2 regions of the Mycobacterium sp. G7A2 genome follow, and region 2 is predicted to be linked to the other one. Evidence: riboswitches for the same ligand, from Rfam matches in the RefSeq annotation. Region 2 holds a riboswitch; the other holds the start of a gene.
The links. Region 2 has a riboswitch for thiamine pyrophosphate ahead of thiC (phosphomethylpyrimidine synthase ThiC). Riboswitches for the same ligand answer to the same signal wherever they lie in the genome.
Positions count from the first base shown of each region.

Region 1 (11,706 bases), 1.4 Mb from region 2:
GTCACCGCAGTTCGAGGTCATGTACCTGCTCGCCGACTGTGACGCCGACGGCATCGAGAAGCTGCGGGTGCGTCTGGACGAGCTCGGTGACTCCGTCGCGATCGCGGCTTCCGGATTGCGAGCCGGAACGCCGGGCCGCTATTCGGTGCATGTGCACGCCGACGATGCCGGCGCGGCCGTCGAGGCGGCCATCGAGGTCGGCACTCCCAGCCGTATCCAGATCACCGCGTTGAGCGGGGGTGGTGACCGGCATCCGTCAGGCAGCTGGACGCGCGAGCGCGCGGTGCTGGCGGTCGTCGACGGCGACGGGGCCGAGAGCCTGTTCCGTACCGAGGGCGCGCAGACGCTGAGAGTGGAGCCCGACGTCCCCATCAGCGCCCATCAGCTGCTCCACGCACTGGTCAACACCGGCGCGGCGCAGGTGATGGTGTTGCCCAACGGCTACGTCGCCGCCGAGGAGCTGCTGGCGGGCTGGGCCGTCGCGGCCGACTGGGGCATCGACATGGCCCCGATTCCCGCGGCGTCGATGGTGCAGGGCCTGGCCGCGCTGGCCGTGCACGATCCCGAACGCCGGTTGGTCGACGACGGGTTCACGATGGCCCGGGCCGCTGGGGGCGCCCGGCACGGATCGGTGCGGCTGGCCGCCGAGGAGGCGTTGACGTGGGCGGGCACCTGCCGGCCCGGTGACGGGCTGGGGATCGCCGGTGACGAGGTGGTCATCGTCGGCGACGGCCTCGTCGCCGCCGGCGCGGGGCTGATCGACGTGCTGCTGGCCGCGGGTGGTGAGCTGGTCACCGTGCTCACCGGTCACGATGTCGACGAGGACGTCGGCGCAGCACTGACCGCGCATGTCCGTGAACACCATCCGGGCACGGAGATGGTCACGTTCCACACCGGCCATCTCGGCGACGCGCTGCTGATCGGGGTGGAGTGAGATGGCCACACTGGACGACCGCCTCGATTTCGTGCTCGGCAAGAAGGCCGCCGATCAACTCGACGAGTACTTCGGGATCCGGACGGTCGGCGAGCTGATCCGGTACTTCCCACGCAAGTACAGCGACGCGATGACGACCCGCGGTGAGGGGGAGGCCCTCGACCTCGCCGAGGGCGAACACGTCACGTTCGTCGACACCATCACCAGCGCCGAAACCAAATGGACCAATCGGACTCCCAAGCGGGATTTTCTGGTCGTCACGCTGGGGCAGCGGCGCCCGAAGGTCACCGCGACGTTCTTCAACCCGCGGTATCTGAAGAAGACGCTCGTCGCCGGCGCCCGCGTCATGCTCTCGGGTGAGGTCGGCTACTACCGCGGGACGATGCAACTGACACACCCCGCGTTCATGGTGCTCGGCACCGCAGGCCGAAGGAACATAGGTACCAAGGCGCTGACGTCCGTGGCCACGGCGACGGGGGCTTCCGGAGACGACCTCCTCGCCGAGTTCGAGAAGGAGTTCTTCCCGATCTACCCGGCGAGTGCCAAGATGCAGACCTGGGAGATCTACGCCTGCGTGCGTCAAGCGCTCGACGTGTTGGACCCCATCCCGGAGTCATTGCCGAAAACCTATGTGCGCGAACACGCTTTGATGTCGGAGGACGAGGCGCTGCGAGCCATCCACGTCGCCGAGACCGAGGCTTGCCGCGACCGCGCCATCGAGCGGCTCACCCACGACGAGGCGGTCGGGCTGCAGTGGGGCCTGGTGGTTCGGCGCAACAGTGAGCTCGGTGCGTCCGCGCCGCAGGCGCCTGTGCGTACGGACGGATTGGTGGCGGCCATGACGGGCCAGTTGCCGTTCGAGCTGACCGCGGGCCAGCGGGAAGTTCTCGAGGTGATCTCCACCGAGCTCGCAGCGGCACGGCCGATGAACCGGATGCTGCAGGGTGAGGTCGGTTCGGGAAAGACGATCGTCTCGGTGTTGGCGATGCTTCAGCTCGTCGACGCGGGCTATCAGTGTGCGCTGCTGGCGCCGACGGAAGTTCTTGCCGCCCAGCATGCCCTGTCGATCCGCACCATGCTCGGTGCGCTGGGGATGGCCGGTCAGCTCGGGGGAGCCGAGTGCGCCACCCGGGTGGCGTTGTTGACGGGATCGATGACGGCGCAGCAGAAGCGTGAGGTGCGCGACGAGGTGGCCTCCGGGCAGGCGGGCATCGTCATCGGTACGCACGCCCTGCTGCAGGACACCGTCGAATTCCACCGCCTCGGCATGGTGGTGGTCGACGAGCAGCACCGTTTCGGTGTCGAGCAGCGGGACCGATTGCGCGCCAAGGCTCCCGAGGGCATCACCCCGCACCTGCTGGTGATGACCGCGACACCGATTCCCCGCACCGTGGCGCTCACCGTCTACGGCGACCTGGAGACCTCCACGCTGCGGGAGCTGCCGCGGGGCCGCCAGCCGATCACCACCAACACGATCTTCGCCCAGCAGAAGCCCGCCTGGCTGAGTCGGGCGTGGGCGCGGATCGCCGAGGAAGTCCGCGCCGGACGGCAGGCGTACGTGGTTGCCTCGCGCATCGACGAGAACGACACCGCCGCCGACGACAAGCCCGCCAATGCCGACAAGGGCACCAAGAGCGCCAAGAAGGCCAAGAACGACAAGAAAGACGACGAGAAGGAACAGGGTCCACCACCGATCGCCGTGGTGGACCTCTTCGCCGTGCTGCATCAGGGGCCGCTGGCCGGTCTCCGGTTGGGCCTGATGCATGGGCGATTGCCCAGCGACGAAAAGGACGCCGTGATGGCCGCGTTCCGGGCCGGCGAGATCGACGTGCTGGTGTGCACCACGGTCATCGAAGTCGGCGTCGACGTGCCGAACGCCACCGTGATGGTCGTGATGGACGCCGATCGGTTCGGGATCAGCCAGCTGCATCAGCTGCGGGGCCGGATCGGGCGCGGCCAGCACCCCAGCTTGTGTCTGCTGGTGAGCAACCTGCCCGAGGGTTCGAAAGCGGGCAGGCGTCTGACGGCGGTGGCCGGCACTCAGGACGGGTTCAAACTCGCCGAACTCGACCTGCAGGAGCGCAGTGAGGGTGATGTGCTGGGCTTGAGTCAACACGGCCGTCCGATCACGTTGCGATTCCTGTCGCTGTCCGACCACCGCGAGATCATCGAGGATGCCCGGGACTTGTGTGAAGCGGTCTACGACTTCAACCCCGGTGACGCCGGGATGGCGTTCCTGTCGGCGTCGTTCACCGATACCGACCGCCTCGATTATCTGGACAAATCTTGAGTCGCAGGCAGATCCTGTGGCTGGCGGTTGCGGTGGCCCTGGCCGTGTTCGTCGCCGTCCAGGTCGTCGACGATTCCCGGCAGCCCTCGGAGTTGATCGCTCAGGCCGACGTCCCCACCGTCGCCCCCGGCGTCGATGTCCTCGCCGGTGTCGCCGAGATCCCCGAGCGGGTACGGGGATACGACTACCGGCGCGACGCGTTCGGAGAGGCGTGGACCGATGAAACCACCGCCCCCGGAGGCTTCAACGGGTGCGACACCCGCAACGACATCCTCGACCGTGACCTGATCGACAAGACATATGTGGCGATCTCACGTTGCCCGACGGCGGTGGCCACCGGGGTGCTGCGCGATCCCTACACCAACTCCACAGTCGCCTTCACCCGTGGTGAACAGACCGGGGCCGAGGTGCAGATCGATCATCTGGTGCCGCTGGCGCTGGCGTGGGATCTCGGGGCGCGGAACTGGACGGACGAGATGCGGGTGCGTTTCGCCAACGATCCCGCGAACCTCATCGCCGTCGCCGGTGATGCCAACCAGGACAAGGGCGACAAGCAGCCCGCGCTGTGGATGCCGCCCAACGAGGCATTCCACTGCCAGTACGCGATGCAATTCATCGCGGTGTTACGGGGGTACGACCTACCGGTGGACGCCGCGTCGGCGCCGGTGCTGCAGGAGGCTGCGCAGACCTGCCCCGCAGCGTGAGGCCGTGAATATCGCCGGCATCTCAGCAACCCGGCACCGCCGCGACAATGCGGGCGACCCAACCGTCATCGTCCACCGATGAACTGCCAGGTGCCCGCGGCCACCGCGACCGCGATGGCCGTGGCCGCAATGACAGTGCCATAGGCGATCAGGGCCGCTTCGCGCCAGCCGAACAACGACGGCCGTGCCCAGGTTCTGGTCGGGTGGGCGCCGAATCCGCGGGCCTCCATGGCGGTTGCCAGTTTGGAACCGCGGCGCAGCGCGAAAACCAGCAGGGCGAACGCCTGTCCGAAGACGCGCCGAATTCGGTTGGTGTCGGCGACCCCGCGAGCCCGGCGGGCGTAACCGAGATACTGCCAGTCCTGGCGCAGCAGGCCGACCATGCGCAGCCCCGCCAGCGCTCCGATGACGAAGCGGGCGGGGAGTTTCAGCACCTGCCCCAACCCGTCGGCGAGTTGGGTCGGGCTGACATCGACGAACAACAACACCGACGGCAGGGCGATGGCAAGCACCCGCAGGAACATCGCGCCCGCAAGCTCGATGGAGCCGTCGCTGACGTTGATCAACAGCAAGTGCCAGTGCACGGTGCCGCTCGGCTCCCCGTAGAGCAGGTTTGTCAGCGCGGTCAACGCGGCCGCGACGGTGACCACGGCGCCGCGGACCACGACGGTGCGCAGGCGGATTCTGAGCGCGAGAAACAGTGGGATCTCCAGCATCAGAGCGGTCAGTGCCGACACCCAGTCGACGCTGAGCACCAACGCCACGGCGATCACCGCTGCCGTCAGCAACGTCGCGACAGGATTGAGGACCGGACGGGTTCCGGCATCCAGCGATGTCACTGCAGCTCCACCCGGTCGTCGGCGAGCAGTTCGACGAACTCGTCATCGTGGGTGGCGGCGACGACCGCGGTTCCGCCGTCGGCGATTTCGGACAGCAACGCGACGAGCTCGACCCAGGTGCGTCGATCCTGGCCGAAGGTGGGCTCGTCGAGGACGATCAACGCCGGCCGGGTGACCAGGACGGTGGCCACGGACAGGCGGCGCTTCTCGCCGCCCGAGAGGGTGTAGGGATTGCGATGCGCGAGGTGGCTCAGGCGCAGCCGGTCGAGCAGCTCGTCGGCCCGGGCGGCGGCCTCGGTGCTGTTGTGGCGCAGCGCTTTCGGTCCGAGCAGTATCTCGTCGCGCACGCTGCCGGTGAGGAACTGGTGTTCGGGGTCCTGAAAGACGGTGGCGATGCGGGTGAGCAACTCCTTGGAGCGCCAGCCGATGGGTTCCACACGTCTGGGTGAGGGGGCGAACTGCGCCTGCGCGCGGAGCCGGCCGCCCTGCGGCGGCAACAAGCCGCCCAGGGTCAGCGCCAGCGTCGATTTCCCGCTGCCGTTACGCCCGGTCACGGCCACCACCCGGCCCCTGCGGATCTGGAAGTCCAGGCCCGCGCGAACCGGGGCGGTGGGGTAGCCGACTGAGAGGTCGGTGGCGCTCAGCAGGGGGTCGTCGGCCGCCGGACGGTGCCGGAAGATCCGCGGCGGGGGAGCTCCGGGCACCCAGATCCCGGACTGCAGCAGGTGTTCGCGCTGGCGCGCGATGGTCGGCTCCGGCGGGCCGTCGGCAACCACCTGACCGTTCGGGCCCAGGACGACGACGCGGTCGACGACGGGCAGCCAGGTCTGGGTGCGGTGTTCCACCACGACCACGGTGGCGCCGCTGGCGTCGGCGGCCGCGGTCACCGCATCACGGACCTCGAGGACCCCTTCGGAGTCCAGATTCGCGGTGGGCTCGTCGAGCAGGATCAGGCCCGGATTCATCGCCAGCACCCCGGCGAGTGCCAGGCGCTGCTTCTGACCGCCCGACAGAGTGGAGGTGTCTTGCGATACAGGAAGATTCAGACCCACGGAGCGAAGGGCGGTGTCGACGCGCGGCCAGATCGCTGCGCGTGGCACCCCGAAGTTCTCCATACCGAAGGCCACGTCGTCGCCTACCCGCGACAGGATCACCTGCGAATCCGGGTCCTGCAGCACCATTCCGATGAGCCCGCGTCGATCGGCGGGACGAGATCCGTCGACGAGGAGACGACCCGTCTCGTGTCCCTCGTCGGCGCCACCCAGCAGCCCGGCAAGGCCCAGCAGCAGAGTGGACTTTCCGGAGCCGGACGGCCCCAACACCAGGACCCGTTGGCCGGCCTCGATGTCGAGGTCGAGTTCGCTGACCGCCCAAGTGTTCTGCCCGGCGTGCTGCCAACCCCAGTGCTGCGCCGTCACGCGGGCGCCGACGCGGGTGGACGCCGCGGAGGGCATCAGGTGGCGGAACGCGCGAACGCCCGCCCGGACTCGAAGCGGCTCAGGGCGCCGGTCCTGGCCAGGCCTCTGACGACGAACCAGGACAGGACCCCGGCGATGACGGCGCCGGAGACCACCGCTGATGCCGTGTAGATGACCGCGAACGCGGTGGCGGCCCCCGGGTACCAGAGGATCAGGTCGTTGACGGCCAACGCGACCCCGGCCAGCGCGCCGGCGAGGATCGCGACGGGCAGGTTCCACCGCCGGTACAGAAACACGGCGAACACGAGTTCGGCGCCGAGGCCCTGCACGAGCCCCGATTCGATGGTCAGCACGCCCCACTGGTTGCCGACCAACGCCGACACGGTGGCCGCGACGACTTCGCCGTACAGTGCTGCGCCTGGCTTGCGGATGACCAGTGCCGTGAGCACACCGGCGAACAGCCACCCGCCACCGGCGAGCGCTTGCAGGCCGGGCAGCAGTGCGTTCAGCGGCGCGGTGATCGGGCTGTGCGCGACGTTCCAGATGACGAACACCAATCCGGCCGCGACGGCGAGCACGCTGGCCACCACGATGTCGACCACGCGCCAGCGCAACGACCCGGTGCCGTGAAACGACCCGGTGCCATGAAAAGACCCGGTGCCATGAAAGGACCCGGTGCCGTGAAAAGACCCGGTGCCGTCAGGGTGGGGCTGATCCATCACATCTCCCTACGCCGGCATTACCCGGTCAGGTTCGTACGGTCGACGGCCGTCAGCCGTCCTCTCAGCGCACTCGGTGTGCACTCCCGTGTGGAACCTCCCAAGCTACTGCAGAGCGCGAAGATGGCGCCACGCCGGGCATCGGTCACCGCCGGTGAAAGCTCCAGGACCACCCGGCGACGGTCTCGACCGCGGTGACGTCGGCGGCCGCCTGGGGCGCGAACTCGCTGATGAACTGCTCCTCCTGAGCCGCCCAGCGGTCCCAGTGCGGGCGGTAGGTGTCGCCGTCGCGGTGCAGGGCGCGACGGCGGCGCACCTCGTCGGGGGCGGTCACCCAGATGCCGAGATCGGCCAGCTCGCGATGCGCGGCGGACAGCGCGCCGACCCCCTCCACGATGAGTCGGGTGCCGGGCTCGACCGTGTGCCAGGGTCCGGGGGCGCCGGTGGCCCAGTCCCACTGGCGCCATCGTCCCGGGTGACCGTGTGCGCGGGGTGCGAGTAGTCGGGTGCCGACGTGCTCGACCGCCCACGCCAGCCCGTCCCAGCCCGGGTAGATGTCGTCGAGGCGGACGACCGAACTGGCCGACCACCGCCGCTGCAGGTGGTCGGCCAGCGTCGACTTTCCCGCGCCCGACCGTCCGTCGATCAGCACGGTCGTCGCGTCGGCGGCGACGAGGCTGACGACCAGATCGTCGGGGGTCACGTCCGCGAACCCTAGGACACCAGGGCGGACTCGGGGGCCTTGTCGAAGGCGTCGTCGATGAGCACGACCGCGCGATCCGCGCGTTCGATGAGCGAGCAGGCGATGGAGGCCCGGTAGCCGGAACCGCAGTGCACCCAGACTTCACCGGCCGGCACCTCGTCGCGGCGGGCGAGCAGCTCGTGCAGCGGGATGTTGAGCGCGCCGCGGATGTGGCCGCCGTCGAATTCAGTCGTCTGGCGCACGTCGAGAACGGTCACCTCGTCGCGGTCCAGCGCGCCCGCGAGGTCGTCGAACGCGGCCACTCGATAGCTCTGCAGTGCTTCACCGCCGGCCAGCGCGGAGATGTCACCGGCGGCGGAACCGGTGACGTTGTCGACTCCGATGCGGGCCAGTTCCCTTCTCGCCGAGAGAATCTGGTCGCGATCCTCACCGACCAGGGTCATCGGGGCACCCCAGCGGTACAGCCAGCCGAGATACGTCGCGAACTGTGTGGACAACTCGAAGCCGAAGGTTCCGGCGAGATGGCCGGCCGCGAAGGCGGTGCGGCTGCGCAGGTCGACCACCCATTCGCCGGAATCGATGCGGCGGCGCAGCTCTGCCGGGTCCACCGGTTCGGGCAGGGACAGGTCGACGGGAGCAGGACCTTCGGTGTTGATGACGCCCATGTGCGCGTAGTAGGCCGGATACGCGCCCAGACCGGCCAGCAGTTGGTCGACATAGGTCTGCTCGTCGTTGGTCAGGGCCGGATTGTTCTGCCGCTCGTCGCCGATGGTCGAGCTGTCGCCGCTGGCCGGCGTCGCCGAACAGAAGCTGCCGAAACCGTGGGTCGGATAGACCTCGACGTCGTCGCCGAGTTCGTGGGCCAGCCGGCGCACCGAGTGGTACTGCGCGTGAGTGAGCTCGACGGTGTCGTCGTCGTCGACCAGATCGGTTCGCCCGGTCGTGCCGTGCAGCATCGAGCCGCCGGTGAACACCCCGACGGCCGAACCCGACACGTCGCGGAGGACATAGCTCACGTGCGTGTGCGTGTGGCCCGGGGTGTGCAGCACCGCAAAGCTCATCGGGCCGACGTCGACGACGTCTCCGTCGCTCACCGCCCGGCGGGTGAACCCCACGTCATCGCCGTCCGCGACGACGTATTCGGCGCCGAGGGTGCGGGCGAGTTCCAGGCCGCCGGTCACGTAGTCGTTGTGGATGTGGGTCTCCAGAACGTGGGTGATCGAGACGCCCTTCTCGTCGGCGAGGTCGAGGACGCGGTCGATGTCGCGTTGCGGATCGATCACCGCGGCGCGCCCTTCGGCGCTGACCAGATAGCTGCGGTCGCCCAGGCCGGATGTCTCGATGATGGTCACGTCCATGGTGTTCCTCCCGTGTGATGGTTGGTGTCGGATCGGTGCAATTGGGGTCAGTGCGGTCGGGGGTCAGTGCAGCCAGATCGTGTCGACGACGACGAAGGTCGCGACGGCGAAGACCAGGTAGGCGAACCAGCGTTGCAACCGTTCGGTCTGCAGGCGGGTGGCCAGCGACCCGGCGATCAGCGAGCAGACCGTGGCGGCGCCGGCGAACGACGCGGTGACGGCCCAGTCGATCTGCAGGCCCTGCAGGTGGGACAGGAACCCGGCTGCGGAGTTGACGACGATGATCAGCAGTGAGGTGCCCACGGCGATCGTCATGTCCACCCCGAGCGCGATGACCAGTGCGGGGATGATCAGGAACCCCCCGCCGACCCCGAACAGTCCGGTGAGCACACCGACCAGTGCGCCGGCCGGGATGGATCGCGGAGCGCATCGGCGCCAGTCGATGCCGTCCTGGCCGACGTCACAGGCGGTGCCGGTGCTCGCGGTGTCCTTGAGCATCCGCGCCCCGGCCAGCACCATGACCGCGGCGAAGCCGATCAGCAGCGCACTCTGGGGCAGGCGTGTGCTGATCGCGGTCCCGGCGAACGTCGCCGGAATGCCTGCGGCGGCGAACACCGCAGCCAGGCGCCACTGCACCTGTCCGGCGCGGATGCGCGGCACGGCCCCCACCGCCGAGGCCACCCCCACGACCAGCAGCGAGATCGGGATCGCCTGGCGCATGTCCAGGCCGACCGCGTAGACCAGGGCGGGGACCGCCAGGATCGACCCACCGCCGCCGAGTAGGCCCAGCAGCACCCCGATCAGCGCCCCGAAGCCGAGGGCGACGGCGAGCGTCATACCGGTGTGCCTCCTTGTTTGTCGACGGCCGCGGTGCGGATGCCTGCCCGCCTCAAATACACCCCATGGGGTATTTCTAAACATACGGGGGACCGTTGGCGGCATCACCACCGCCGTCGGGCAGGAGTCATCGGCCACGCCCGAACACACCTGAACGCGGGCATGACGGCGCGCGGGACTGCTCGGAGGAGGGGGCGCTGCACGACGTCAGCGCTGGAGGGAAGCCGGAGGAGGCGGGTGAATCAGGCGCCGGTATAGGTTTCCGGATCCGGACGGAACCGGGTGCCGTTGTCGAGGCCGTTCAACGACCCCATCTGGTCGTCGGTCAGTTCGAACCCGAAGACGTCCAGGTTGGAAGCGATCCGCTCCGGCGAGGAAGACCGGGGGATGACGACGTTGCCGAGTTGCAGGCTCCACCGGATGAGCACCTGCGCCGGGGTCTTGTCCTGGGCCTCGGCGATCGCTGTGACGGCAGGGTTGGACAGCAGATTGCCCACACCCAGCGGGCCGTAGGCCTCGGTGGTGATGCCGTTCTCGGCGTTGACGGCCCGCAGTTCGGCCTGGTTCAGCAGCGGGTGGAGCTCGATCTGGTTGACCGCCGGGGTGAAGAACGACAGCGCGATGAGATCCTCGAGGTGCTGGGCGTGGGAGTTGCACACGCCGATCGAACGGGAATGACCGTCCTCCTTGGCGCGCATCAGTCCGCCCCAGCTGTCGATGTATTTGCCGTGCTCACCGCCCGGCCAGTGGATCAGGTACAGGTCGACGTAGTCGAGGCCGAGACGTTCCAGGCTGCGCCGGAGCGCGTCCTGCGAGGACTGGAAACCCTGATCCTCGGTGGCCAGCTTGGTGGTGATGAACAACTCGTCGCGGGCGATGCCCGATGCCGCGACCGCGCGACCCACGGCCGCCTCGTTGCCGTAGGCGGCGGCGGTGTCGATCATCCGGTAGCCGGCCTCCAGCGCGGCCGACACCGCCTGCTCGGTCTCCGCCTCGGACAGTTCACCCACTCCGAGGCCGATGACCGGCATCGTGTTGTCGTCGTTGAGTGTGACGGTGGGGATTGCTGCCGCCGAGGTCATGTCACCTGCCCTGCTGAAGTGGATGCTCGTAGGTGGCCCCGGCGTTCACCCGCAGTGGGTCCGGAGTCACGATTTCGCCGTTGACTATATTGCCGCCACCGATGGTCACCTAATCTGCTTCGGGATCGGACCCAACTGCTGTCGGCGCCACCAGGGCGCGACCTGCCCGGGTCCGGGTGAGACAGATGGAGCACACATGACGCAGACGAGTATCGCGCCGACGCAGCGCCCGAAGATCCGCACCGTCGACGTCGTCGCCAACAAGGTTGCGGGCGTGACCCTGCGCGCGCTGCCGCACATACCCGACCGGATCAAGCGGTTGCTGATGGGTGGGCGGTCGATCACCCTCGACGGCAACACCCTCGACGTCACCCTGCAGCTGATGCTCGCCGGCCAGCGGGCGCTGGGACTCGACGGGCTGGTCGGCGACGACGATCACGTCACCGCGCGGGCCCAGCTCGAGCTGCTGGCCGCCAGTTTCGCCGAGCGCATCCCGGTCACATCGGTGACCGACATCGAGGTGGACGGTGCCGCCGGACCGGTCCGGGCCCGGCACTATCGCCCCGCCGAATCCGGCGCCCCGCTGCTGGTGTTCTTCCACGGCGGCGGACACGTGATGGGCAGTCTCGACACCCACGACGACCTGTGCCGTGAGATCTGTCGCGCCGGTGGTCTGCACGTGGTCTCCGTCGACTACCGCCTGGCGCCCGAGCATCCGGCCCCGGCCGGAGCCGAGGACGCCTACGCCGCGTACCTGTGGGCGCGCGAGCACGCCGCCGAGCTGGGCGCCGATCCGCACCGGGTCGCCGTCGGAGGCGACAG
Region 1 covers NZ_CP169251.1:3,952,441-3,964,146, reverse strand. The annotation lists gene ACEWX3_RS18865 (DAK2 domain-containing protein) at 1-934, shown strand, start outside; gene recG (ATP-dependent DNA helicase RecG) at 936-3,224, shown strand; gene ACEWX3_RS18855 (HNH endonuclease family protein) at 3,221-3,928, shown strand; gene ACEWX3_RS18850 (energy-coupling factor transporter transmembrane protein EcfT) at 3,994-4,767, opposite strand; gene ACEWX3_RS18845 (ABC transporter ATP-binding protein) at 4,764-6,221, opposite strand; gene ACEWX3_RS18840 (ECF transporter S component) at 6,221-6,904, opposite strand; TPP riboswitch at 6,893-7,004, opposite strand; gene ACEWX3_RS18835 (AAA family ATPase) at 7,050-7,607, opposite strand; gene ACEWX3_RS18830 (MBL fold metallo-hydrolase) at 7,619-8,965, opposite strand; gene ACEWX3_RS18825 (sulfite exporter TauE/SafE family protein) at 9,029-9,802, opposite strand; gene ACEWX3_RS18820 (aldo/keto reductase) at 10,045-10,884, opposite strand; gene ACEWX3_RS18815 (alpha/beta hydrolase fold domain-containing protein) at 11,081-11,706, shown strand, end outside.
Region 1: it holds a riboswitch for thiamine pyrophosphate, as region 2 does, so the genes downstream of both, ACEWX3_RS18840 (ECF transporter S component) here and thiC (phosphomethylpyrimidine synthase ThiC) in region 2, are expected to answer to the same signal.

Region 2 (11,706 bases):
TCCTGCTGGGGGACTACCGGTTACGGGCGACGTTCACGCCCATGTAGACCAGGTAGGCGAGCAGGCCGAGCACGGCGAGCTTGCGGGTCTTGCGCACCGCCAGGCCCAGTCCCACAGCGGTCTCGATGCCGCCGTCGATGTAGACGTGCTGGCGGGTGTCGGTCGGAAACGCCGACTTGGTCAGGCCCTCGTAGAGCTGCGGTGCGACGAAATGCGACAGCCCGGTGAGCGCGAGCACGATGCCGGCGATCGTCATCCCGCGCGATTTGCTCTCGGTCCCCACTTCGGTCACGACGTCTCCTAGCTCATCCGGTAATCGCTCAGCGGGAAGTCGGAGGCTTCCTGGATCGCCTTGCGAGTCGAGGTCGGGCGCAGCAGGGTGGGTTCCCCGCTGGGATTGAAATAGTACGACCGTGCCGAAGCGCAGTCGCCGGTGGTGAACAGCGAGTCGCCCAGCAGTTCGGTCATCCGGTCCAGGTACCTGCTGTTGGCGTCCTCGGTGACCTCGAACGTCGTCGCGCCGCGGCGTTGCAGTTCACCGAAAACGCGGTCCATGTGTCGCATCTGGTATTCCATCGTGTTGAAGAAGTTCAACCCGAGGAAGGCGTACGGGCTGGCCAGCGACATGAAGTTGGGGAACTGCGGCATCGTCACACCCTGGTAGGCCTGGAACCGGGTGTCGCGCCACCACTTCCCCAGATTGCGGCCGCCCCGGCCGATGACCTCGATGGCGGGGAAGTTGGCTTCCCACAGATCGAAACCGGTGGCCAGCACCAGGGTGTCGATGACGGTCTTGGTGCCGTCGACGGCGACGACGCCGTCGGACTCGATCCGTGCGATGCCGCTGTCCTGCAGGTGGACGTGCGGCTTGGTGAAGGTGCGGTAATAGCTGTTGGAGAACGTCGGACGCTTGCAGCCGAAGTCGTAGTCCGGGGTGAGCTTGGCGCGCAGGTCCTTGTCGCGGATCGTGGCGAACCGGTGCATCTTGGCGAGGTCACCGGCGGCGATGTTGAACCGGCCCCGGGTGTTCTTGTAGTGCACCACTCCGACCGACACCATGAACTCGTAGACGGCGTCGGTGACGGCGCGGATGGCCCGCTGGGTCAGCGGAAAACGGGCGAACAGCCGCTTGGCCCGTTCGGAGAACCGGAAGTCGACCTTCGGCACCACCCAGATCGGGGTGCGCTGGTACACCGTCAGCTCGGCCGCCTTCTTGGCCAGTTCGGGGATGAGCTGCACCGCGGTGGCGCCGGTCCCGATGATGCCGACCCGCTGGCCGGTGGGGTCATAGGCGTCATCCCAGGCCGTGGTGTGGATCACCCGGCCGTCGAAGCCGGTGATGCCGGGGATGTCGGGCATGTGCGGCTGGGACAGGAAGCCCGTCGCGGTGAACAGGAACCGGGCCGACACCGTCTCGCCGCCGGCCAGCGCCACCCGCCACAGTGCAGCTTCCTCGTCCCAGCGGGCGCTCTCGACGACGGTGCTGAACCGCATGTGGCGGCGCACGTCGTACTTGTCGGCCACGTCACCGGCGTACTGCTTGATCTCCGCTCCGGTGGAGAACAGCCGGGACCAGTTCGGGTTCGGCTCGAAGAAGTAGGAGTACGTGGTGGTGGGGACGTCCACCGCCAGGCCCGGGTAGTGGTTGACGTGCCACGTACCGCCCAGATCGTCCTCGCGGTCGAGGATGACGAAGTTCTCGTAGCCCATCCGTTTGAGCTGGATGGCGGCGCCGATTCCGGCGAAGCCGGCGCCCACGATGACCGCGTCGAAGTGCTCCGAAGTCATGCGTAGACGGTACCGCAGGTACCAGCGAGGTCAGCCGAGCAGTTCGAGCGCCGCGTCCACTGCGGCCTTCGGCACGTCGATCTTCTTGGAGGCCAGGTCGTGGCGGGCGCCGGTCACCTCCACGATCGTGGTGGGCGCCGGGATCAGCGCCGCGGCCGGCCGGAGCTCGTCGATGCTGCCGAACGAGTCGGCGGTGCCATGGGTGAACACCGTCGGGACGGTGATGTCCGGGAGATGCCCGGTGCGGGCCCGCTCGGGCTTGCCCGGCGGATGCAGCGGATAGGAGAACAGCGTCAGCAGGTCGAGGGACAGGCCTTCGTCCTCTGCCCCAGTGCCGGCGGCCGCCATCGAGGTGAGCCGGCCACCGTACGAGTGCCCGCCGGCGATCACCGGGCCGTCGGCCAGCGTGCGGACCGCGGCGACCGCTTCGACGATGCCGGCGAGATCGGCGGCCGACGAACCCGACGGTGGCCCCTTGGGGCGGCGACGCCGATACGGCAGGTTGTAGCGCACCGCGACCCAGCCGCGGCGGGCCCATTCTTCGCAGAGTGCTTGCAGCAGAGGTGCTTCCCGGCTCCCGCCGGCGCCGTGGGTCAGCGCGACCACACCTTGCGGCTTCCCGTCGGGCCGGTGCACCACCCCGGCGATGTCGTCCATCAGCCGAGCCGGAACAACGCCGACACGGGACCGTGGCCTTGCCCCAATGGGTATGCCGCCCTGAGGCATTCGGTGACCCAGCGCTTCCCGAAGCCGACCGCCTCGGGCACCTCGTAGCCGTGGGCCAACGCGCTGGCGATCGCGGCCGCCAGGGTGTCCCCGGCGCCGTGGTCGTCACCGGTGTCGATGCGTTCGGCCTCGTACTCGACGAAGTCGGTACCGTCGAACAGCAGGTCTGGGCTGTGCGCCGACGACCGCAGGTGCCCGCCCTTGACCAGCGCCCACCGTGGTCCCAGCGCATGCAGCGCACGGGCCGCCTCGCACTGGGTGGCGGCGTCGACGACGTCGATGCCGGTGAGCAGCCGGACCTCGTCGAGGTTGGGGGTCACCACCGTCGCGAGCGGGAACAGCGTGTCCTTCAGCGCTCTCAGCGCACTGGGATGCAGCAGCGGGTCGCCGTGCATCGACGCGCACACCGGGTCGACGACCAGCGGGACATCCGGTGCGGCGCTGCGCCAGGTGGTGGCGACGGTGTCGATGATCTCCGAGGAGGCCAGCATGCCGGTCTTGGCGGCCTGCACGCCGATGTCGCCGGCCACGACCTCGATCTGGCCGGCGATGACATCGAGCGGCACCTCGTGAAAGCCCTTGACGCCCAGTGAGTTCTGAACTGTCACCGCGGTGACCGCGACGAGACCGTGCATGCCCAGCATGGCGAAGGTGCGCATGTCGGCCTGGATGCCGGCGCCGCCACCGGAGTCCGAGCCCGCGATCGTCATCACACGGCGCGGGGTCTGCCCCGGCGGGGTGAGCGGCAGGTACGTCATGCCGGCGTCACCGGTAGATACACGCGGTTGCCGTGCTCGGCGAACTCCCGGGACTTCTCGGCCATCCCCTTCTCGTAGGCCTCGCGCACGTCGTGGCTGATCCGCATCGAGCAGAACTTCGGTCCGCACATCGAGCAGAAGTGCGCGGTCTTCGCGGGCGTCGCCGGCAGGGTCTCGTCGTGGAACTCGCGTGCCGTGTCGGGGTCCAGCGAGAGGTTGAACTGATCCTCCCAGCGGAACTCGAACCGTGCGGTGGACAGCGCGTCGTCCCGTTCCTGCGCCCGCGGGTGCCCCTTCGCGAGATCGGCCGCATGGGCGGCGATCTTGTAGGCGATCACCCCGTCTTTGACGTCCTTGCGGTTGGGCAGGCCGAGGTGTTCCTTGGGTGTGACGTAGCACAGCATCGCGGTACCGGCCTGGGCGATCATCGCGGCCCCGATGGCCGAGGTGATGTGATCGTAGGCCGGTGCGATGTCGGTGGTCAGCGGCCCGAGGGTGTAGAACGGCGCCTCCTCGCACAGCTCCTCCTCGAGCCGGACGTTCTCGGCGATCTTGTGCATCGGGACGTGGCCGGGTCCCTCGATCATCACCTGCACGCCATGGGATTTGGCGATCTTGGTCAACTCGCCCAGGGTTTCCAGCTCGGCGAACTGCGCGGCGTCGTTGGCGTCGGCGATCGAGCCGGGACGCAGGCCGTCACCGAGGGAGAAGGTCACGTCGTAGCGGGCCAGGATCTCGCAGAGTTCCTCGAAATGCGTGTAGAGGAACGACTCCTGGTGATGTGCCAGGCACCAGGCGGCCATGATCGACCCGCCGCGGGAGACGATACCGGTGACGCGGTCCACGGTCAGCGGGATGTGGCGCAGTAGGACGCCGGCGTGCACGGTCATGTAGTCGACGCCCTGCTCGCACTGTTCGATCACCGTGTCGCGGTACAGTTCCCAGGTCATCTCGACCGGATCGCCGTTGGTCTTCTCGAGAGCCTGGTAGATCGGCACCGTGCCGACGGGAACCGGCGAGTTGCGCAGAATCCACTCGCGGGTCAGGTGGATGTCGCGGCCGGTGGACAGGTCCATGATCGTGTCGGCACCCCAGCGGGTGGCCCACACCATCTTCTCGACTTCTTCGGCGATCGACGACGTCACCGCCGAATTGCCGATATTGGCATTGACTTTCACCGAGAACGCCTTGCCGATGATCATCGGCTCCGCCTCGGGGTGGTTGTGGTTGGCCGGGATCACCGCGCGCCCGCGGGCCACCTCGTCGCGAACCAGTTCGGCGGACACCCCTTCGCGCTCGGCAATGAAGGCCATCTCGGCGGTGATCTCGCCGGCCCGGGCACGCTGCAGCTGGGTGCCGCGGTCGCGCGTCACCGGCCGACGGGTCAGACCGGCGTCCAGATCGATGACGGCGTCGGCGTCGGTGTACGGCCCGGAGGTGTCGTAGAGGTCGAGATGCTCGGAGTTGGTCAGGTGGACCCGGCGAAACGGGACCCGGGCGCCGGCGACGTCCCGGTAGACCTTGGAACTGCCCTGAATCGGGCCGGTGGTGACGGTCGGACGGACTGCGGAGTCGACAAAGTCGGTCATGATTCTCCCTACGCCGGCATTACCCGGTCAGGTTCGTACGGTCGACGGGCCCACCCGTCCTCTCAGCGCACTCGGTGCACGCTCCCGCGTTTGCGATTGGCGAGTTCCACGCTAGCGCACGACCGCACGGCGGGGGAACCGGGCAGCGGGCACGAATTGCGCCCAGATGATTTGCATAGCTAATATATGTTTTCTATGGGCGAGGTGACTGATGTCGACTGAGATCGAACCGGCGGACAAGACGACACGGGCGGGTAGCCGCTTCGATCTGGACCACCCCCGCTACAAGTGGGTGGCCTTGTCCAACACCACGCTCGGCACGCTGTTGGCGGCGGTGAACGCGTCGATCGTGTTGATCTCACTTCCGGCGATCTTCCGCGGTATCGACCTCAATCCGTTGTCCCCGGGCAACATCAGCTATCTGCTGTGGATGCTGATGGGCTACCTGGTCGCCACCGCCGTGCTGGTGGTGCCGTTCGGCCGGCTGGGCGACATGTTCGGGCGGGTGCGCATCTACAACATCGGATTCGCCGTCTTCACGGTCGCGGCGATCGCGCTGTCGTTCGACCCGTTCCACCTGGGCGCCGGTGCTGTCTGGCTGATCGTCTGGCGCGTCGTCCAGGGTGTCGGTGGCGCCATGCTGATGGCCTCCTCGTCGGCGATTCTCACCGACGCGTTCCCGGCGAACCAGCGCGGGATGGCGCTCGGGGTCAACATGGTGACCGCCGTCGCCGGGTCGTTCCTCGGCTTGCTGATCGGGGGCGCACTGGCTGAATGGCACTGGCAGGCGATCTTCTGGGTCGGTGTCCCGATCGGATTGGCAGGCACGATCTGGAGCATGCGATCGCTGCGCGAGATAGGGCAGCGGACACCGGGACGGCTGGACTGGGCGGGCACACTCACGTTCGGCGTCGGGTTGACCGTGCTGTTGATCGGCATCACCTACGGCATCCAGCCCTACGGGCAGTCGACCACGGGCTGGACCAATCCGGCGGTGCTCGGATCGATCGTGGCCGGCCTGGTACTGCTCGTCGCGTTCTGCGTGGTGGAGCTCAAGGTGGCGCAGCCGATGGTGAACATCCGGCTGTTCCGGTCGACCGCGTTCGGCATGGGGAATCTCGCTGGTCTGATGTCGTCGGTCGGCCGCGGCGGTCTGCAGTTCATGTTGATCATCTGGCTGCAGGGAATCTGGCTGCCGTTGCGCGGCTACGACTTCGAGTCCACACCGCTGTGGGCCGCGATCTACATGTTGCCGATCACGGTCGGTTTCCTGCTGGCGGGGCCGATCGCCGGGGCATTGTCGGACCGTTACGGCGCCCGACCGCTGACGGTGGGTGGCATGGCCCTGATGGCGGTGTCGTTCATCGCGTTGGTGATGATCCCGGTCGACTTCGATTACCGGGTGTTCGCGCTGCTCATCTTCCTCAACGGGGTGGGTGGTGGCATCTTCACTGCACCCAACACGGCGGCCATCATGTCCAGCGTGCCGGCCGCCGAGCGCGGAGCGGCGTCCGGGGTGCGCGCGACCTTCTTCAACGCGGGATCGTCCCTGTCGATCGGGATCTTCTTCTCGCTGATGATCGTCGGACTGGCCAACACGCTGCCCGGTGCACTCAGCAGCGGCCTGCAGGAGCAGGGGGTGTCGGCGTCGGTGGCGCAACAGGTCGCCGACCTGCCCCCGGTGGGGAGCCTCTTCGCGGCGTTCCTGGGTTACAACCCGATCGCCGAGGTGCTCGAGCCCTATCACGCGTTGCAGCAACCCGGTGTCAATGCCGAAGAACTGACCGGACAGACGTTCTTCCCTCACTTGATCATCGAACCCTTCCATGCCGGCTTGACTGTGGTGTTCATCGCCGCTGCGGTGATGATGGTGATCGGCATGGTCGCGTCGCTGTTCAACCCGGGCCGGTACGCCGAAGATGTCACGGCCGACTAGAACAACGCGCCGCGCAGGAAGAAGTCGTCGAGTCGGCGGGTGATGATCGCCCCGACGGGTAACTGGGCGGCGATCTCCAGGTTGTCGTCCGCGACGTCCTCGGCCCATGACCGAGGCCATCCGCCGTCGCCGAGGCTGGTGTCGAAGGCCAATACCACGTCTTCGCGGGTCATTTCGGTTTCCACGACCATCGCGGTGGTCGTCGCCCGATGGGAAGCGGCACCGGCGAACCCGCGTCCACACCCGCAGGGGCCACCGGGGTCCAGCCGGTCCCGGTCGCAGGGCTCCTGGATCCACACCAACTCACGCTCGACGCAGTAGTGGTAGTCGCCGGGATTCGTACCCTGCGTATGTCCAGTGGCTACAAGGATTTTCACGTTTCTCCTAGAACGGTGGTGGGTCGTCGCCGTAATCGGATGGCGGGTTGAGGGATTGCTTCATGGCGTCGATGGCGGCGGCCGTTCTGCGGCGGATGTTGCGGCGTTTGTCGGCGGCTGCTTGTTCGGCGGCGCGGTCGAGTTCGGCTTGGAGCGCGTTGTGTTGGCGGGCGGCGGTGATGTAGGCGGCGCGGTTGTCGGCGCGGGTGCGTTGGCGGGTGGGCATCTTCCGTGTCCGTCCCGGGTGGTGGCGGGGCGGTGTGGGGCGGGTGGGTTGTCGTGGTGGGGGTGGGTCTGTGGTGGTGGTCCAGGTGGGGAACAGCAGCGCCGAGAACGGTCGTGTGGTGTAGGTGTGTCCGGTGGGGGTGCTGAGGTGCAGGGTGCCGTCGGGTTGTTGCTGTTCGGTCCAGCCTTCCCAGAATGTTTTGAGCAGGTGGTGCAGGCGGCATTTGCCGTTGAGGTTGCTGGGGTGGGTGGGTCCGGCGGGCCAGGGGTTGCTGTGGTCGAGGTCGGTGTCGAGGGCGGGGCGGTCGCAGCCGGGTATGCGGCAGGTCAGGTCGCGGCAGCGTACGAATTGGTCGTGGGCGGTGGTGGGCCGGTAGCCGGGGGTGACCGGCAGGGCGCGGGGGTCGGCCACTGTACGAACTGCGGCGCCGCGGGTGAGGACTTCGGCCAGCACCGCGGGGGGTAGCACTGCGCCGCGCAGCCCCAGGATCACCGCCGGACGGGCCGGGGCGGCGGGGGCTGGCTGCGGGGCGGCCTGCGGCTGCGGCTCGGGGGCGGTGTGCTCCGCGGTGGGGGGTGTGGGTTGCAGGTTCGCGGTGGACGGTTGAGCACTGTGCGCGGGCTCGGGGGCGCGCGCAGGTTCAGTGTCCGGTCCGGGGACGGGTTCAGGTCCGAGTGCTGCGTCCGCCTCAGCGGCAGCGTCGGTGTCGGGGGTGTCGGCGTTGCCGTGCAGGGCGGGGTCGGGGGTGGCGGTGAGGGAGCTGTGGTCGGCGACGACGTGGACGACGACGCTGGTGGCGCGGGCGTCGGGGACGGCGGCGACCGGGCAGTCGGGTTTACCGCACAGGCAGCTCAGATGGAACGCTCCGGCGAACACCGCGCCGAACGCGTCGGCGCGTTTTTGGGCGGTGGTGCGCGGATCCTCGCCGCACACGCTGTTGACCATGGCTTTGAGGCGGGCCGCGGCGATCGCGGCGTCGAGGGAGTTGATCCGGCCCCACACGCTGGTGGTGCCCGCGGCTTGATCGCGGCCGCCGATGCGGACATCGCGGCCGCGGTGGGCGGTGGCCGCGCGCCGGACGGCGTCGGGGTCGAGGGTGTGGATCCACACGGTGATCGCGGTGTCGAGTTTGTCGCCGGACAGCGTCCCCCAGGTGCTGGCCGCGGTGGCGAACTGTTCGTCGAGTTGGGCCCATACCTGTTCGTCGACGACCAGGGCGCACAGCCACACGATGCGCGCGACCACGCGCTCGCTGACCTGGCCGGCCAGGAAGCGGGCGTTGAGGCGGGGCAGATGGTCACGCAGGGTGACCGCGGTGTCCATCAGCGCCACGGCGCGGCCGTGGGAGACGGTCAGTGCGCACCCGATCTGGGCGGCGGCCTCGTCGACGGGGTCACACGCCCAGCGCGCCCGTACCGGATCAGCGTCGGCGGTGGTCTCGGCGCGGCGGCGCCGTTCGGCGACCGCGGCCAACAGTCGGGCCTGGGCTGCGGCCGCGGCGCCCGCCCAGCCGGTGATCGCCTCGATCAACTCGCCATCGGAGACCTCGGCCAGAGCGGCCGGACCAGGAAGCGAACCATCGAACATGTGTGCGATTTTATCGACGCAGAGCGACCGCGCACCCGCGGATCGACCGTCCGCCGCCCACGCTGGGGATGAAAACGCGATTGGGGATAACGCCATCTGAAATGGCCTGCTATTGGGGACAACCGTGAGTAGGTGCGAGAACGCGGCGTGGCGGCGAAGAACTCGTCGGCCATCTGAAATCACGGCAGATTGGGGCAGAACCGCGTTGCGATGAGGAGAAATGGGCCGCGATCGGGGTCACCGGCAAGGAGGGGCCGAAACGCGAGTGAGGCGGCCGCAACCGGGATGGGGATCGCGACGGGGAAAACGCAAGTGGCTCATCAAGCCGAGAACAGCCTCAGTCTCGGACTACGGGGCCAGTTCGATCAGCACCGGCGCATGGTCACTGGGTGACCCGACCCTGTTCTTCCCGGTCTTGCGCTCGTCGCGGACGATCTCGCCATGGGTGACCCGGTCGGCCAACGCCGGTGAGCCGAGGATGAAATCGATTCGCATACCACGGTTCTTGGGGAACCGCAGCTGCGTGTAGTCCCAGTAGGTGAACACGTCCGGACCCGGCGTGTACGGGCGCACCACGTCGGTGAAACCGGCGTCGATCACCGCGGTGAACGCGGTGCGTTCGGGTTCGGTGACGTGGGTGCTGTCCCGAAACACCTCCATGTCCCAGACGTCTTCGTCGGTGGGCGCGATGTTCCAGTCGCCCATCAACGCGATCTGCGCACCGGCGTCGGCGCTCAACCACGACGCTGCGGTCTCACGAAGGGCGGCAATCCATTCCAGCTTGTACCGATAGTGGGGCGAGTCGACAGTGCGACCGTTCGGGATGTACAGACTCCACACTCGCACGCCGGCGCAGGTCGCACCCAGTGCCCGCGCCTCGGCGGCGGCCTCGTTCTCGGGCTTGTCGCTCCAGGTCGGTTGCCCGGGGAAGCCGACCTCGACGTCGTCGATGCCGACCCTGGAGGCGATCGCCACGCCGTTCCACTGATTGAACCCGCAGTGGACCACGTCGTAGCCCAGCGCGGCGAACGGCATGGTGGGGAACTGGTCGTCGGAGCACTTGGTCTCCTGCATCGCCAGCACATCGACGTCGGCGCGGGCCAGCCAGTCGGTGACGCGGTCGACGCGAGCGCGGATGGAGTTGACGTTCCAGGTGGCCACTCGCATGCGCCAACCCTACGTGTGGGCGAGCAGGTCGTCGGCACGCACATAGCGGGAGCGGTGGTGCTCGCGAAATCCCATCGACTCGTACAACGCTCGCGCGCCGGTGTTGTCGGCGACGACCTGCACGTAACCACGGGTGGCGCCGCGGTCGCGGGCCCACGCGAGCAGGCCGGTGCACAGTGCGCGGGCCAGACCGCGACGCCGCGCGTGTTCGGAGACGTGTACCGCGGAGATGCCGGCCCATCGCGTCCCGTCCGGCGCCTCGGTCACCGCGCCGCGCCCCACCGCGGCGTCGTCCAGCGCGGCGAAGGCGACCTCACCGTCGACGACAGCGGTCAGGACCTCGACGGGCACGTCGCGTTGATACAGCTGCCGCCACCGGTCGTCAGGGCGCGACGACACCACGAGGTCGGCTGGCGGCGGCGCGGGATCATCGAGATCGGTTGCCATGACCAGATTCTCGGCGTCCGTCGGCACGCCCGGAGGAATCCGCAGCAGCCGGTCGGGCGCCGAGATCAACGCCGGCACCCCTCGGGAGCTGTACCAGTCGGCCACTGCGGCGATCTCGGCGTACGAGGTGAAGCGCAGCGGCACAGCCGAATTGGCCCGCCGGGTGCTTCCGTGTCCGAACCGGGCCAGCCAATCGCCGAGCCAGGCATGCTCGGTGCCCGGCCACGCCAGCGCGGCCGCATGTTCGAGATTGCGGATGTCGCCCGTGCGCACAGGCATCTCCGGAACGACCCGCACCGCCAGCACGTCGGCCGACGCCACCTCGACGACCTCTCCGCGTCGGGTGCGCACCCGCACCGTCGCGCCGGTGTCGATCAGATGACCCACGACGTCGGAGTGCGGCGGTATCTCACCCGCTCGCAGGCGGTACCGCAGGCTGACTCGGGTGCCGACCTCGGGCAGGTCTGTCACGGGTCAGTGGCCGAACGGGTCGGGGTCCTCGCCGGGCATCCATGACAAGCCCGGTACGCCCCAGCCGTGGGACTTGATCGCGCGCTTGGCGCTGCGGGCGTTGCGGCCGATGAGCCGGTCCACGTAGAGGAAGCCGTCCAGGTGGCCGGTCTCGTGCTGAAGCATCCGCGCGAACAGATCCTCACCCTCGAGGGTGATCGCCGAGCCGTCGGCGTCCAGGCCGGTCACCCGCGCCCACGACGCGCGGCCGGTCGGGAACGATTCCCCGGGCACCGACAGGCAGCCCTCGTCGTCGTCCTCGGGGTCAGGCATCGTCTCGGGCACCTCGGAGGTTTCCAGCACCGGGTTGATCACCACCCCGCGCCGGCGCACGGTCTTGCCCCGCGCGTCGGCGCAGTCGTAGACGAACAGTCGCTTGCCGACTCCGATCTGGTTGGCTGCCAGCCCGACCCCGTGTGCGGCGTCCATCGTGTCGTAGAGGTCTTGGATCAGATCCGCGATCTCGGCGGGCAGCGAACCATCGTCGGCGACGGGCACCGGTTCGGTCGCGGTGTGCAGGACGGGATCTCCTACGATGCAGATGGGTCGTACGGCCATGACCGGCAAGCTTAGTGCGGCGGTTCGGCCGCCGACT
Region 2 covers NZ_CP169251.1:5,378,820-5,390,525, reverse strand. The annotation lists gene ACEWX3_RS25665 (TetR/AcrR family transcriptional regulator) at 1-47, shown strand, start outside; gene ACEWX3_RS25660 (hypothetical protein) at 14-256, opposite strand; gene ACEWX3_RS25655 (NAD(P)/FAD-dependent oxidoreductase) at 301-1,788, opposite strand; gene ACEWX3_RS25650 (alpha/beta family hydrolase) at 1,819-2,445, opposite strand; gene thiD (bifunctional hydroxymethylpyrimidine kinase/phosphomethylpyrimidine kinase) at 2,445-3,272, opposite strand; gene thiC (phosphomethylpyrimidine synthase ThiC) at 3,269-4,861, opposite strand; TPP riboswitch at 4,850-4,959, opposite strand; gene ACEWX3_RS25635 (MFS transporter) at 5,073-6,797, shown strand; gene ACEWX3_RS25630 (hypothetical protein) at 6,794-7,174, opposite strand; gene ACEWX3_RS25625 (DUF222 domain-containing protein) at 7,182-8,987, opposite strand; gene ACEWX3_RS25620 (exodeoxyribonuclease III) at 9,336-10,154, opposite strand; gene ACEWX3_RS25615 (GNAT family N-acetyltransferase) at 10,164-11,072, opposite strand; gene ACEWX3_RS25610 (peptide deformylase) at 11,076-11,669, opposite strand.